One region of the Streptomyces sp. NPDC050617 genome, then DNA from elsewhere that is predicted to be linked to it. Evidence: riboswitches for the same ligand, from Rfam matches in the RefSeq annotation. Region 1 holds a riboswitch; the other holds the start of a gene.
The links. A riboswitch is a leader RNA that binds a small molecule or an ion and turns the genes downstream of it on or off. The one in region 1 is predicted to bind cobalamin.
Positions count from the first base shown of each region.

Region 2: linked by a shared signal. The riboswitch ahead of cobN (cobaltochelatase subunit CobN) and the one ahead of AB0I49_RS14790 (ribonucleoside-diphosphate reductase subunit alpha) in region 1 are both predicted to bind cobalamin.

Region 1 covers NZ_JBFAIS010000009.1:117,219-124,447, reverse strand. Annotated here, with positions in the region: gene AB0I49_RS14795 (ribonucleotide-diphosphate reductase subunit beta) at 1-251, opposite strand, end outside; gene AB0I49_RS14790 (ribonucleoside-diphosphate reductase subunit alpha) at 365-2,764, opposite strand; cobalamin riboswitch at 2,917-3,047, opposite strand; gene AB0I49_RS14785 (hypothetical protein) at 3,387-4,475, shown strand; gene AB0I49_RS14780 (hypothetical protein) at 4,632-6,008, shown strand; gene mctP (monocarboxylate uptake permease MctP) at 6,175-7,229, opposite strand, start outside.
Region 2 covers NZ_JBFAIS010000029.1:106,483-113,711, forward strand. Annotated here, with positions in the region: gene cobG (precorrin-3B synthase) at 1-1,044, opposite strand, end outside; cobalamin riboswitch at 1,424-1,560, shown strand; gene cobN (cobaltochelatase subunit CobN) at 1,726-5,337, shown strand; gene AB0I49_RS30865 (VWA domain-containing protein) at 5,413-6,687, shown strand; gene AB0I49_RS30870 (hypothetical protein) at 6,687-7,229, shown strand, end outside.

The DNA of each region.
Region 1 (7,229 bases):
TCGAAGAGCTGACGGCTCAAGTACAGCCGCGCCTCGGGGGAGTTGATGTGCTTGTAGAGCGTCAGGACGAGGTTGTTCGACACGATCGAGTCGCCGGTCGCGAAGAACGCCACCAGCCGCCCGATCATGTGCTGCTCGCCCGGCGAGAGCTTGGCGAGGTCGGCGACGTCGGAGTGGAGGTCGACCTCCTCCACGGTCCAGGTGTTCTTGATCGCGTCGCGGTAGCGGTCGTAGAAGTCCGGGTACCGCATCGGGCGCAGGGTGAGTTCGAAGCCCGGGTCGAGGAGGTTCTTCGCGATCTTCTCGGCCGTCGTCTTCTCGGCAGCCGTCGTCTCGGCCGTGTTCTTCTCGGGTGCTGTCGTCATTACTGGCATGCCTCGCAGGACTCGGGGTTTTCCAGGGAGCAGGCGATCGCGTCGGGCTCGCTCGCCTGCTGCGGTACAGGGGCGGCGGGGACGGCGGGGGCTGCCGCGCGCGCCGACTGCGCGATCCGCGTCGCGGGGCGCGAGCGCAGGTAGTACGTGGTCTTGATGCCGCGCTTCCAGGCGTACGCGTACATCGAGCTGAGCTTGCCGATCGTCGGCGAGGACAGGAACAGGTTCAGCGACTGGCTCTGATCCAGATACGGCGTACGGGCCGCCGCCATGTCGATCAGCGAACGCTGCGGGATCTCCCACGCGGTGCGGTACAGGTCGCGTACCTCCGCCGGGATCCAGCCCAGCTCCTGGATCGAGCCGTTGGCCTCCGTCATCGCGTCCCGCGTCGTGCGGTCCCACACGCCGAGCTTCTTCAGGTCCTCCACCAGATAGGCGTTGACCTGGAGGAACTCCCCGCTGAGCGTCTCGCGCTTGAAGAGGTTGGAGACCTGCGGCTCGATGCACTCGTACACGCCCGCGATCGAGGCGATGGTGGCCGTCGGCGCGATGGCCAGCAGCAGCGAGTTGCGCATGCCGGTCTTCGCGATACGGGCGCGCAGCGCCGCCCACCGGTCGGCCCACGTCGGCTCGGCGTCGGGGTAGTGGTCCGGGTGGAGCACGCCGCGCGCGGTGCGGGTCGCGGACCAGGCCGGGTGCGGGCCGTGCCGCTCGGCGAGGTCGGCGGACGCCTCGTACGCGGCGAGCATGATCCGCTCGGAGATCCGGGTGGACAGCGCCTTCGCCTCGGGGGAGTCGAAGGGCAGCCGCAGCCGGAAGAACACGTCCTGGAGCCCCATCAGGCCCAGACCCACCGGCCGCCAGCGGGAGTTGGAGTTCCCGGCCTGCTCGGTCGGGTAGTAGTTGATGTCCACGACGCGGTCGAGGAAGGTGACGGCCGTACGCACCGTACGGTCGAGCCGCTCCCAGTCCATCGCCTCTGCCCCGTCGGCGACGTCTCTGCCTAGGTGCGCCGCGAGGTTCACGGAGCCGAGGTTGCAGACGGCCGTCTCGCCGTCGTCGGTGACCTCCAGGATCTCGGTGCACAGGTTCGAGGAGTGCACGACCCTGCCCGGTTCGGCGGTCTGGTTCGCGGTGCGGTTGGCGGCGTCCTTGAACGTCATCCAGCCGTTCCCGGTCTGCGCGAGGGTCCGCATCATCCGGGCGTAGAGGACCCGCGCCGGGATCTGCTTGACGGCCAGGCCCGCCGCCTCCGCCGCGCGGTACGCGGCGTCGAACTCCTCGCCGTACAGGTCGACCAGCTCGGGCGCGTCCACCGGCGAGAACAGCGACCAGTCGGCGTCGGCCTCTACGCGGCGCATGAACTCGTCCGGGATCCAGTGCGCCAGGTTGAGGTTGTGGGTGCGCCGCGCCTCCTCGCCGGTGTTGTCGCGCAGCTCCAGGAACTCCTCGATGTCCGCGTGCCACGTCTCCAGGTAGACGCAGGCCGCGCCCTTGCGCCGGCCGCCCTGGTTGACGGCGGCGACGGAGGCGTCGAGGGTCCGCAGGAACGGGACGATGCCGTTGGAGTGGCCGTTGGTGCCGCGGATCAGGGAGCCGCGGGAGCGGATGCGGCTGTAGGAGAGGCCGATGCCGCCGGCGTGCTTGGAGAGCCGCGCGACCTGGTGGTAGCGGTCGTAGATCGAGTCGAGCTCGTCCAGCGGCGAGTCCAGCAGATAGCAGGACGACATCTGCGGGTGCCGGGTGCCGGAGTTGAAGAGGGTGGGGGAGGAGGGCAGGTACGACAGCGAGCTGGTGAGCCGGTACAGCTCGGCGACGTCCTCCAGGGCCCGTACGGACCCGTCCTCGGCGAGGCCGCACGCCACGCGCAGCAGGAAGTGCTGCGGGGTCTCGATGACCTGTCGGGTCAGCGGGTGGCGCAGCAGGTAGCGGCTGTGCAGCGTGCGCAGCCCGAAGTAGCCGAAGCGGTCGTCGGCGCCGTCGGCGAGGGCCTGCTCCACCAGGGCGTCGAGCCGGGCGGCGTGGGCCGTGACGAACGCGGCGGTCTCGTCCGCGATCAGCCCCTCGCGGTGGCCGGTGGCGACGGAGGCGGAGAAGGAGAGCGCGCCCTGGCCGGCCGCCTCGTCGGCGATGGCGAGGGTCAGCAGCCGCGCGGCCAGCCGGGAGTACTCGGGCTCCTCGGCGATCAGGCCTGCGGCGGCCTCGGTGGCCAGCGACCGCAGTTCGGCCTCGTCCGAACCGGGATGGCGGCCGCGCAGCGCGGCGGCGGCGACCTTGCCCGGGTCGGTGGCGGGCAGATCGGCGGTGAGGTCGGTCAGGGTGCGCAGCAGCGCGGTACCCGGGCCGTCGGACGCTACCTCTGAAACCGGATCGGCGGGCGCGATGGTCACGGTGTGGCTCTCCCTCGCTCGGCAGGGGGCCAGGAGGGAGGGGGCGACGGGCGCGTACGGGCACGACCCTGAAAAGGGCGCACCGTACCGCGTCCACCGGCCCAACCCGCGAGGCCCGGACGTATTCGACGCCCGGCCGGGTATGGCGGCTCGGCCACGGGCGTACTGTCGGCAGGTCCTCGGACTCATGGGTACGTAAATGCGCACACATACACCGTTGCGGGACAGTTCCGGATTCGCACCGGATTCCCCTGCGGCGACAGCGAGCATGAGCATACATCTTGTGCTGGCGGTCGCACGCACCCCCACATCTTGTGTCGCTCTCCGCGGGAAGTGGGGTGAATGTGCTAGTGGCACCGCCGCGGTTCCTCCGCGATTCTCCCGCTTCCCGGCCGCGGATTCGCCGTTTTCCCGCCATGCGCGCGGGTCCCGGCCCGCTGCCTGCGCATGACACGAGCCCCGGTTTCCCCTGCTGCAACAAGCGTATTGACGCCTGGTCCCGCGCCCGATCCGTTGACCGTGCCCGGTCGGCGGAGTTGGCTCGTCCGCGGTCGGCGAGGATCGGCGCGGGGGCTTGAGGGCGAGCGGTCATCCGGTCACCCGGCATCCTAGGAGGGACGAGATGGGCAGTCGCACCCGCATGACTGTCGTCGGCGCTGGGCTGTGCGCGCTGGTGCTGCTGCCGGTGGCGGCGGCCGCCGCGTGGCCGGAGGCGCCGCGCGCGGCCGTGCCCGGCCTCGCCTCCGACGGCGCCCAGGCGATCGGCTCCTCCGGCGTAGCGGCCGTCTCCGCCGACGGCCGTTACGCCGTCTTCTCCTCGACCGCCGACGACCTGGTGCCCGGCGACACCAACGGCGAGGCGGACCTCTTCGTCAAGGACCTGCGGACGGGCGCCACGGAGCTGGTGAGCGCCGCCGCCGACGGCACGCGGGCGGACTCCTGGTCGGCGGAGCCCGCGATCAGCGCCGACGGCCGTTATGTCGCCTTCACCTCGGCGGCGACCAACCTCGTACCGGGCGACGCCGACGGCGCGCCCGGCATCTTCGTCCGCGACCGCCGCACCGGCCGCACCGAGCGGATCACCGGCGGCACCGAGCGGATCCCCGGCGGCGGTACGGGCGGTGGCACGGGCTCGGGTACGGGCGCGGGTACGGCAGGCGGTATCGGCGCGGGTACGGGCAGCGGTGCCGGTGCCGGTGTCGGCACGGGCGCGCGTACGGCCGGGGGCGCGGGCTCCGGGGCGGACCGGGGCGCGCGGTCGCCGGCGATCAGCGCCGACGGGAACGTCGTCGCCTTCGTCTCCGCCCGCGCCGACCTGGTGCCGGGCGACACCAACGGCGTGCGGGACGTCTTCGCGTACGACCGGCGTACGCACACCACCCGGCGGGCTAGCGTCGCGAGCGACGGCGCCCAGGCGGACGCCGCCTCCGCCAGCCCGGTCGTCAGCGCGGACGGCCACCACGTCGCCTTCGCGTCCCGCGCCACCAACCTCGGCGCCGCCCGGACCCCGGTCCACACCGCCCCCGACCCCCGCCCGTACCCCTTCTACGTGCACGACCTGCGCACCGGCCGGACCCGGACCGCGAGCGTGTCCTGGGACGGCCCGCGGACCGTAGTCGGCGGGACCACCGCCCCCGGCGACACCGCTGTCAGGGCATGGCACGGAGTAGGACACCAGCCCCGGTTTCCCCTCCCGCATCAGGCGTATTGAGATCCTGTCAGCCGTCCCATGCGTTGACCGCGTACGGCCGAGAGAGTTGGCTCAGCCGTCACGGAAGAATCTTGGGAGGGGAGAGTCAGGATGGGCTTATCCAGACATTTACCCGGACATTCGCCCGATCGTCTGCCCGGTCATCCGCCCGGCCGTTTGCCCGGTCGTCCGCTCGGTCATCTGCCCGGACGCCTGCTCGGCCGCACGGCCGTGATCGGCGCGGCGGCCTGCGCGCTCGCGCTGCCGTCGGCGGGGGCGGCTTGGGCGGGGCCCGGCGCGCCGCCGCACACGGAGCGGGTGAGCGTCGCGGCCGACGGGACGCAGGCCGCCGGGGCGTCGACCACCGAGGCGGTCTCCGCCGACGGCCGCTATGTGGTCTTCACCTCGACGGCCGCCAACCTGGTGCCCGGCGACACCAACGGCGTCGCGGACATCTTCGTCAAGGACCTGCGGACCAAGAAGGTCGAGCGCGTCAGCGTGGCCACCGGCGGCGCGCAGGCGGACCTCAGGTCGTCCGGCGCCGCGATCAGCGCCGACGGCCGGTACGTCGCGTTCGCCTCGGACGCCGCCAATTTGGTGCCCGGCGACGACGACGGCACGGACGACGTGTTCGTACGCGACCGGCACACCGGCCGCACCGAGCGCGTCAGCTCCGGCACGGCCGCCGGCCCGCAGCCCTACGGCGCCTGGATGCCGGCGATCAGCGCCGACGGGAACGTCGTCGCCTACGCCTCGCGCCGCGCCGACCTGGTGCCGGGCGACACCAACAACGCGCAGGACATCTTCGCGTACGACCGGAGTACGCACACCACGCGGCGGGTCAGCGTCGCCGCCGACGGCGCCCAGGCGAACGGGCCGTCCGCCTCGCCGGTCATCAGCGCCGACGGGCGGCACGTCGCCTTCACTTCACGCGCGTACAACATGGAGCCCGGCACGCCGCCGCGCGAGGAGCCCGGCGGGGCCTCGGTCGCCAAGCCCAGGGAGTACCCCTCCTACATCCACGACCTGCGCACCGGGCGGACCCGGGCCCTGTCCGTGAGTTCGGCGGGGAAGACCGCCGGGGGCAGCGTCACCTCGCTCAGCGCGGACGGCCGGTACGCCGTCTTCCACAGCTACTGGCCCGACCTGGTGCCGCAGACCCCCACCCGCGAGGGGCGGGTCTACCTCCGGGATCTCCGGGAGGGCACCACCACCCTGGAGTCGCTCGCCGCCGACGGGAGCCAGGCCGACAGCTCCTCGTACGGGGGGAGGCTCGCCGACCACGGGCGGCTGCTGTTCTTCCACTCCTCGGCGACCAACCTGGTGCCCGGCGACGCCAACAGCGCCGGCGACGTCTTCGTACGCGACCTGGTGACGGGCCGCGTCGAGCTGGTGAGCCTCGCGAACGACGACAGCCAGGCCACGACATGGACGGACGCCGTCGAAGTCGACGCCGAGGGCCGTATCGCCGTCTTCGACTCGGACGACTCCCACTTGGTCGCCGGCGACACCAACGCGGCCGAGGACGTCTTCGTGCGGCACGTGGAGCCCTGACCCCGAGAGCACGCGGAAGCGGGGCCCTGACCCCGAGAGCACGCGGAAGCGGGGCCTTGACCCCGAGAGCACGCGGAAGCGGGGCCTTGACCCCGAGAGCACGCGGAAGCGGGGCCCCGGCCGATGACGACCGGGACCCCGCCATCCGTCCTCGTCCTCGTACGCCTCAGTGCCCGCCCGGCGCCCCCGCCGTCGCCGGCGGCAGCTCCTCCTGCACACCCGGATCGCCCGCGTCCGCCGTGTAGTCCGCGGGCGACGTCTCGTCCACGCCCGCCGGGGCCTTCACAGCCCGCAGCACGACGGTCAGCACGACCGTCACGATGACATTGAGCACGAACGCGGTGAGCCCGATGTAGCCGATCTCGCCGATACCCGGGATCTGGTCGTTGCTGCCGCCGAAGTGCTTCTGCGTGGGGCTCGCCACCCCGTACGCGGCCACCGTGCCGTAGACCATGCCGACCGCCCACCCGGCGAGCAGCGCCCACCGGTGGAACCAGCGCGTGAACAGGCCGCCCACCAGCGCCGGGAAGGTCTGAAGAATCCAGATGCCGCCCAGCAGCTGGAAGTTGATCGCCACCGTCTTGTCCATGGTCAGGACGAACACGAGCGCGCCGACCTTCACCAGCAGCGAGACCAGCTTGGAGACCTTGGCCTCCTGCGCGGGCGTGGCCGCGGGCTTGAGGAAGTCCTTGTAGATGTTGCGCGTGAAGAGGTTGGCCGCCGCGATCGACATGATGGCCGCGGGGACCAGCGCGCCGATGCCGATGGCCGCGAACGCGACGCCCGCGAACCAGTCCGGGAACATGTTCTCGAACAGCTGCGGGATCGCCAGCTGGCCGTTCTTCACCTTGACGCCCGCCGCGATCGCCATGAAGCCGAGCAGCGCCAGCAGCCCCAGCATCAGCGAGTACAGCGGCAGGATCGTGGTGTTGCGGCGGATCACATTGCGGCTGCGGCTGGAGAGCGTCGCCGTGATCGAGTGCGGATACATGAACAGCGCGAGCGCCGAGCCCAGCGCCAGCGTCCCGTACGCCCACTGCGCCTTGTCGCCGCTGGCCAGCTCGCCGCGCGGCTTCCCCGTGGCCGGATTGATCTGTTCGAACGCGTGGCCCGCCTTCGCGAAGATGTCGTCGAAGCCGCCCAGTTTGATCGGGATGTAGATGATCGCGACCAGGATGACGATGTAGATCAGGCCGTCCTTGACGAACGCGATGAGCGCGG
Region 2 (7,229 bases), on a different contig from region 1:
GCCCGCGCAGGCCCCCGCTCCGTGCCAGGGCGATGCCTCGCTGGTGACGAAGCCGGCGTCCGCCAGCGCCGCCAGCCGCGCCGGGGCGGCGGCGGCCCCCAGGCCGGGGAGGACGATGCCGCGCCAGGGCGTCACCCGCAGTTCGCCGTTTCCGTCGCGGGTCGCCGTCTCGATGAGCAGCTCCCACTGGGCGACGGTCATCCGCCCGAGCGGGGCCGCCACCGAGAGGGCGTACGCGCCGTGCGGGCCGGGGACGAGGCCGGGGGCGGGCGGTGCGCCGAGCGGTGGCGCGGTCCGGGGGAGGGGCGTGCTGCCGATGCCGGCGTCGGCGAGGCGCGCGGCCAGGGCGTCGGCGCGCGGGCGTTGGTCCTGGGGGAGGTCGGCGACGCGCCAGGCGTCGGTGCCGCTGCCGTCGCGGGCGCTCAGGAATCCACGGGCCGCGAGTACGGCGGCGCGGGGGGCGTCTTCGGCGGCGAGGCCGAGCGCCGGTCCCGCCGTGCCGTAGCCGAGCGTCGCACGACCGCCCTGACCTGCGATCAATGTCACATCGGGGGCGAGCGCGGCCACGTCGCCGCGGCCGTCGTCGAGGCCGAAGAGGAAGCGGCCCGAGAGCCGGGCCGCGTCCGGGTCCGCGCACAGCAGCGCGTCCAGTTCGCGGGCCCAGCCCTGTACGTCCGCGTGCCCGGCCTCGTCGAGCCCGGCGAGGGGGGACGCCGCGATGTTGCGTACGCGCTCGTGCCGGTCGGAGGGGAGCAGGCCGGCCATGCGCAGCCGGACCGCGAGCGCCGCCCCGCGGTCGGGGGCGAGCCCGCGCACCTGGACGTTGCCGCGCGAGGTGAGGTCGAGACAGCCATCGCCCAGTTCCACCGCCAGGTGGGCCAGCGCCGTTGCCTGACGTGCCGTCAGGAGTCCGGCAGGGATGCGGATACGGGCCAGGGCGCCGTCCGCGGCGGGGTGCAGGCGCAGCGCGCCGGGGCATGCGTCGTCGCCGTGCCGGGCGGTGGGCCGGGCCCCGGGCGGGGTGGGTGCGGGGGCGAAGGGCATGGCCGCGAGCATACCGAGACGTTCCACTCGGGTGGGTGCCGGTGTTTCCCGCGGGGCACCGCCCCGCACCCTCGTCCTCAAACGCCGGACGGGCTGGATGGGGTTGCTGTGCGTCCCCGGGTGTCGGGCGGGATGGGGGGTGGGCCTTGTCCTCAAGCGCCGGACGGGCTGGATTGGGTTGCTGTGCGTCCTCGGGCGTCGGGCCGGATGGGGGCGCGGGCCTCGTCCTCAAGCGCCGGACGGCCTGGATCGGGCGGCCGTGCGTCCTCAAGCTCCCCCGGCTCCTGCTGGGAGGTGCCCTCGGCGGGCCGGCATGAGAGGCCGGTCGGCCTCAGTGGCGCCGCAGCTCGGAGGGTATAGCGCTTACTATGCTCACCGGCGGATCATTTCGGTCCGCCGGACGCCAGAGACGGCGCCAGGGGAGGAAGCCGGTGAGACTCCGGCACGGTCCCGCCACTGTGAGCCAGGCAGCGATGCCGGGCGAGTCAGGAACTCCCGCCGTCCTCCCACCGCCCGGGGCGCGGACCCCGAGGAAGGCTGCCGACGCATGCGCATGTTCCGGCTCCGCGCGCCCCGGACGTACCCGCTGTCCGCCCGCCGCTCTGCCGCGGGCTCCCGTACCCCCAGCCGCCGGGCCCCCTCGGCCACCCGGCCCGGAACGACTACGCGAGGCGAGTTCCAGTGATCCTGCTGCTGTCGACGTCCGACACCGACCTGCTCAGCGCGCGCGCCGCCGACGGGCCCGTGCCCTACCGGCTCGCCAACCCGGCCCGCCTCGACCTGAGCGAGCTGCCCGGCCTCCTCGACGGCGTCCAGCTCGTCGTCGTACGGCTGCTCGGCGGCGTACGCGCCTGGCAGGAGGGGCTCGACACCCTCCTCGCCGGGGACCGGCCTGTGGTGGTCCTCACCGGCGAACAGGCCCCCGACGCCCAGCTGATGGAGGCGTCCACCGTCCCCGTCGGCATCGCCGCCGAGGCGCACGCCTACCTCGCCCACGGCGGGCCCGCCAACCTGGAGCAGCTCGCGCGCTTCCTCTCCGACACCGTGCTGCTCACCGGCCACGGCTTCGAGGCGCCCGCGCCCGCCCCCACCTGGGGCCCGCTGGAGCGCACCCCCCGCCCCGACGCGAGCGGCCCGCGGATCGCCGTGCTCTACTACCGCGCCCACCACATGTCCGGCAACACCGCGTTCGTCGAGGCCCTGTGCCAGGCCGTCGAGGACGCGGGCGGCACGCCCATGCCGCTCTTCGTCGCGTCCCTGCGCGCGCCCGAGCCCGAGCTGGTGGAGGCGCTCGGCGCGGCCGACGCCGTCATCACCACCGTCCTCGCGGCCGGCGGCACCAAGCCCGCCGAGGCGTCCGCCGGCGGCGACGACGAGTCGTGGGACGCGGGCGCGCTCGCCGCCCTCGACGTGCCGATCCTCCAGGCCCTGTGCCTGACCGGACCGCGCACCGCCTGGGAGGAGAACGACGAGGGACTCTCCCCGCTGGACGCCGCCACCCAGGTCGCCGTCCCCGAGTTCGACGGCCGCCTGATCACCGTCCCGTTCTCCTTCAAGGAGGTCGACGAGGACGGCCTGCCCGCCTACGTCGCCGACCCCGAGCGCGCCGCCCGCGTCGCCGGCATCGCCGTGCGCCACGCCCGCCTGCGCCACATCCCGGCCGCCGAGAAGCGCCTCGCGCTCGTCCTCTCCGCCTACCCCACCAAGCACTCCCGCATCGGCAACGCCGTCGGCCTCGACACCCCCGCCAGCGCCGTCGCCCTGCTGCGCCGCCTGAAGGCCGACGGCTACGACTTCGGCGCCGAGCCCGTACCCGGCCTCGACTCCGGCGTCGGCGACGAGCTGATCTACGCCCTCATCGAGGCGGGCGGCCACGACCAGGAGTGGCTCACCGAGGAGCAGCTGGCGCGCAACCCGGTCCGCATCCCCGCCGCCGACTACAAGCGCTGGTACGAGCGGCTCCCCGCCGAACTGCGCGAGGCCGTCGAGGGCCAGTGGGGACCGCCGCCCGGTGAGATGTTCGTGGACCGGAGCCAGAATCCGGACGGCGACATCGTGCTGGCCGCCCTGCGCCGCGGCAACCTCCTCATCCTCATCCAGCCGCCGCGCGGCTTCGGCGAGAACCCCATCGCCATCTACCACGACCCCGACCTGCCGCCCTCGCACCACTACCTCGCCGCCTACCGCTGGATCGCCGCCGACCGGGCCGACGGCGGCTTCGGCGCCGACGCCATGGTGCACCTCGGCAAGCACGGCAACCTGGAGTGGCTGCCCGGCAAGAACGCGGGCCTGTCCGCCGCCTGCGGCCCCGACGCCGCCCTCGGCGACCTGCCGCTCATCTACCCCTTCCTGGTCAACGACCCCGGCGAGGGCACCCAGGCCAAGCGCCGCGCCCACGCCACCCTCGTCGACCACCTCGTGCCGCCGATGGCCCGCGCCGAGTCCTACGGCGACATCGCGCGCCTGGAGCAGCTCCTCGACGAGTACGCCTCCATCGCCGCCATGGACCCGGCCAAGCTGCCCGCCATCCGCGCCCAGATCTGGACGCTGATCCAGGCCGCCAAGCTCGACCACGACCTCGGCCTCGAAGCCCGCCCGGACGACGACGGCTTCGACGACTTCCTGCTGCACGTCGACGGCTGGCTGTGCGAGGTCAAGGACGCCCAGATCCGCGACGGCCTGCACGTCCTCGGCGCCGCGCCCACCGGCCCCGAGCGCGTCAACCTCGTCCTCGCGATCCTGCGCGCCCGGCAGATCTGGGGCGGCACAGCCGCCCTGCCGGGCCTGCGCGAGGCCCTCGGCCTCGACGAGTCCGCCGCCACCCGCACCGGCGCCGACGAGGCCGAGGACCGGGCCCGTGCGCTCGTCCAGGCCATGGAGGACGCGGCCTGGGACCCGGCCGCCGCCGAGAAGGCCGCCCTGGAGCTGCCCGAGGCGCAGCGCGAAGGCGTCCGCGCCATCCTGGAGTTCGCCGCCCGCGAGGTCGTGCCGCGGCTCGCCGCCACCACCGACGAGCTCGACCACGCCGTGCACGGCCTCAACGGCGGCTTCGTGCCCGCCGGGCCGTCCGGCTCCCCGCTGCGCGGCCTGGTCAACGTCCTGCCGACCGGCCGCAACTTCTACTCCGTCGACCCCAAGGCCGTGCCCAGCCGCCTCGCCTGGGAGACCGGACAGGCGCTCGCCGACTCGCTCCTGGAGCGCTACCGCACCGACAACGGCGAGTGGCCCAAGTCGGTGGGCCTCTCCCTGTGGGGCACGAGCGCGATGCGCACCTCCGGCGACGACATCGCCGAGGCGCTGGCGCTGATGGGCATCCGGCCCGTGTGGGACGACGCCTCGCGGCGAGTAACGGGACTTGAACCCGTGACTCTTGAACAGCTCGGCCGCCCGCGCATCGATGTCACCCTGCGCATCAGCGGCTTCTTCCGCGACGCCTTCCCGCACGTCATCGGGCTCCTCGACGACGCCGTGCGGCTCGCCGCCGGCCTGGAGGAGAGCGACGAGCAGAACTACGTACGGGCCCACGCCCAGGCCGACCTCGCCGTGCACGGCGACGAACGCCGGGCCACCACCCGCATCTTCGGCTCCCGGCCCGGCACGTACGGCGCGGGGCTGCTCCAGCTCATTGACAGCCGCGACTGGCGCACCGACGCCGACCTCGCCGAGGTCTACACCGTCTGGGGCGGCTACGCGTACGGCCGCGAGCTGGAGGGCCGCCCGGCCCGCGAGGAGATGGAGAGCGCCTACAAGCGCATCGCGGTCGCCGCCAAGAACACCGACACCCGCGAACACGACATCGCCGACTCGGACGACTACTTCCAGTACCACGGCGGCATGGTCGCGACCGTACGGGCCCTCAAGGGCACCGCGCCCGCCGCGTACATCGGCGACTCCACCCGGCCCGAGACGGTCCGCACCCGCACCCTGGTCGAGGAGACCTCGCGCGTCTTCCGCGCCCGCGTCGTCAACCCCCGCTGGATCGAGGCGATGCGCCGCCACGGCTACAAGGGCGCCTTCGAACTCGCCGCCACCGTCGACTACCTCTTCGGCTACGACGCCACCACCGGCGTCGTCCCCGACTGGATGTACGACAAGCTCGCCCAGACCTACGTCCTCGACCCCGAGAACCGCGCCTTCCTCCAGGAGGCCAACCCCTGGGCCCTGCACGGCATCGCGGAGCGGCTGCTGGAGGCCGAGAGCCGCGGCATGTGGGCCGAGCCGGACACCGAGACCCTCGACGCGCTGCGCCAGGCGTTCCTGGAGACCGAGGGCAACTTGGAGGGCGACGACTGACCCCTCGTCGCGAGGGTGACGGGCCCTCACATTGCAAATTGGGCCCATGGCCCGGTGATCACTAAGATCCGCTGAATGATCATCACAAGACGGCTGGTGGCGGGCGCCTTCGCGGCGCTCGCCACCCTGGCCGCCGGCGCACCCCCGGCCCTCGCCGCGGACGAAGCGGCGGAGAAGGCCCCCAAGGTAGAACTCGTCCTCGACGTCAGCGGCTCGATGAACGCGCGTGACATCGACGGGCAGTCGCGCATGGACGCGGCCAAGCAGGCGTTCGGGGAGGTGATCGACGCGACGCCGGAGGTGGTCCAGCTCGGCATCCGCACCCTCGGCTCCGAATACCCCGGCGAGGACAAGGTGATCGGCTGTAAGGACAGCAAGCAGCTGTACCCCGTCGGACAGGTGGACCGGACCACGGCCAAGGCGTCCGTCGCCAACCTGAAGCCGACCGGCTGGACGCCCATCGGCTACGCCCTGCGCGCGGCCGACAAGGACCTCGGCAACGACGGCGGCACCCGGCGCATCGTCCTCATCACCGACGGCGAGGACTCCTGCGGCAAGCCCGACCCCTGCGACGTGGCCCGCGAACTCGCCGCCAAGGGCACGCACTTGACGGTCGACACGCTCGGCCTCGCCCACGACGACAAGACGCGCAGGCAGCTCAGCTGCATCGCCGAGGCGACCGGCGGCACCTACACCTCGGTCCAGCACACCGACCAGCTCTCCGGCCGGATCAAGCAGCTCGTCAAGCGCACCGCCGACCCGGTCGAGGCGCCGCCGAAGGCGGTGCAGGGCGCCACCGACCAGTGCACCAACGCGCCGGTGCTGGGCGCCGGGATCTTCACCGACCGCGAGAAGTTCGCCGAACACCGCTGGTACCGCGTGAAGGTGAACCCCGGTCAGGAACTGCGCGCCGCGGTGAGCGTCAGCGCCGACCGTGCCGTCAACCCCGACTACGGGGTGCGGCTGCGCGCCGTCAGCGACAAGGGTCAGGAGCTCGTACGCGGCAGCGATGCGGGCAGCGGACGCACCGACGTCCTCTCCTCCGGCCTGCGCTACCCGGTCGCCGAACAGGACAAGAAGTCCGACGGCAGCCAGCCGGACCCCAAGACCGTCTGCCTTGAGGTCGCCAACTCCTTCTCCGCGCCCGACTCCGTCAAGCGCGAGCCGGGACTCCCCGTCGAGCTGGCCGTCGACCTCGTCAAGGCGCCCGACAACGCCTCGGACGTGGCCGCCTTCGGTCTCGGCCGCGGCTGGGTGCTGCTCGCCGCCCTCGGCGGCGTCGGCCTCCTCGCGGGGCTGATCTGGGGCTGGCTGGCCCGCTGGCGCGTCGCGGTCTGGAGGGCGAACTGATGCGTACGACACGTGTGCTGGGCGCGGCGCTGCTCGCCGCCTCGGCCCTGCTGTTCGCCCCGGCAGCCTCCGCGGCGGCCGACGACGCGACGCCCACCCCGACCGCGAGCGCGAGCGGCGACGGCTCCTCCGAGTCCGCCGCGCCGACGGAGGCCGGCACGGGCTTCCGTACCGCCACGGCCATCAAGCAGGGCCAGAAGGCGAGCGCCACCGCCTCCACCGGCGACTACCTCTACTGGCAGTTCCCGGCCGGGGCCGGCCAGCGGGCGACCGCCAAGGCGACCGTGACCCTCCCGGAGGCGAGCCTGCGGCACGGCGCGGCCACCTGGCAGATGGACGTCTTCGACGGCCTGCGCCGCCGCCAGGCGTGCGCCTCCGGCGAGCCGACGAAGCGGGCGTCCGAGACGGACACCAAGATCACCCTCACCTGCACCCTGCGGCCCGTACGGCAGTGGGCCGAGCGCTGGTCGAACGATCCGCTGCCCGGCGCGTACTACCTGCGGCTGACCGTCGTGGACGTGCCGGACAAGGACATGGGCCTC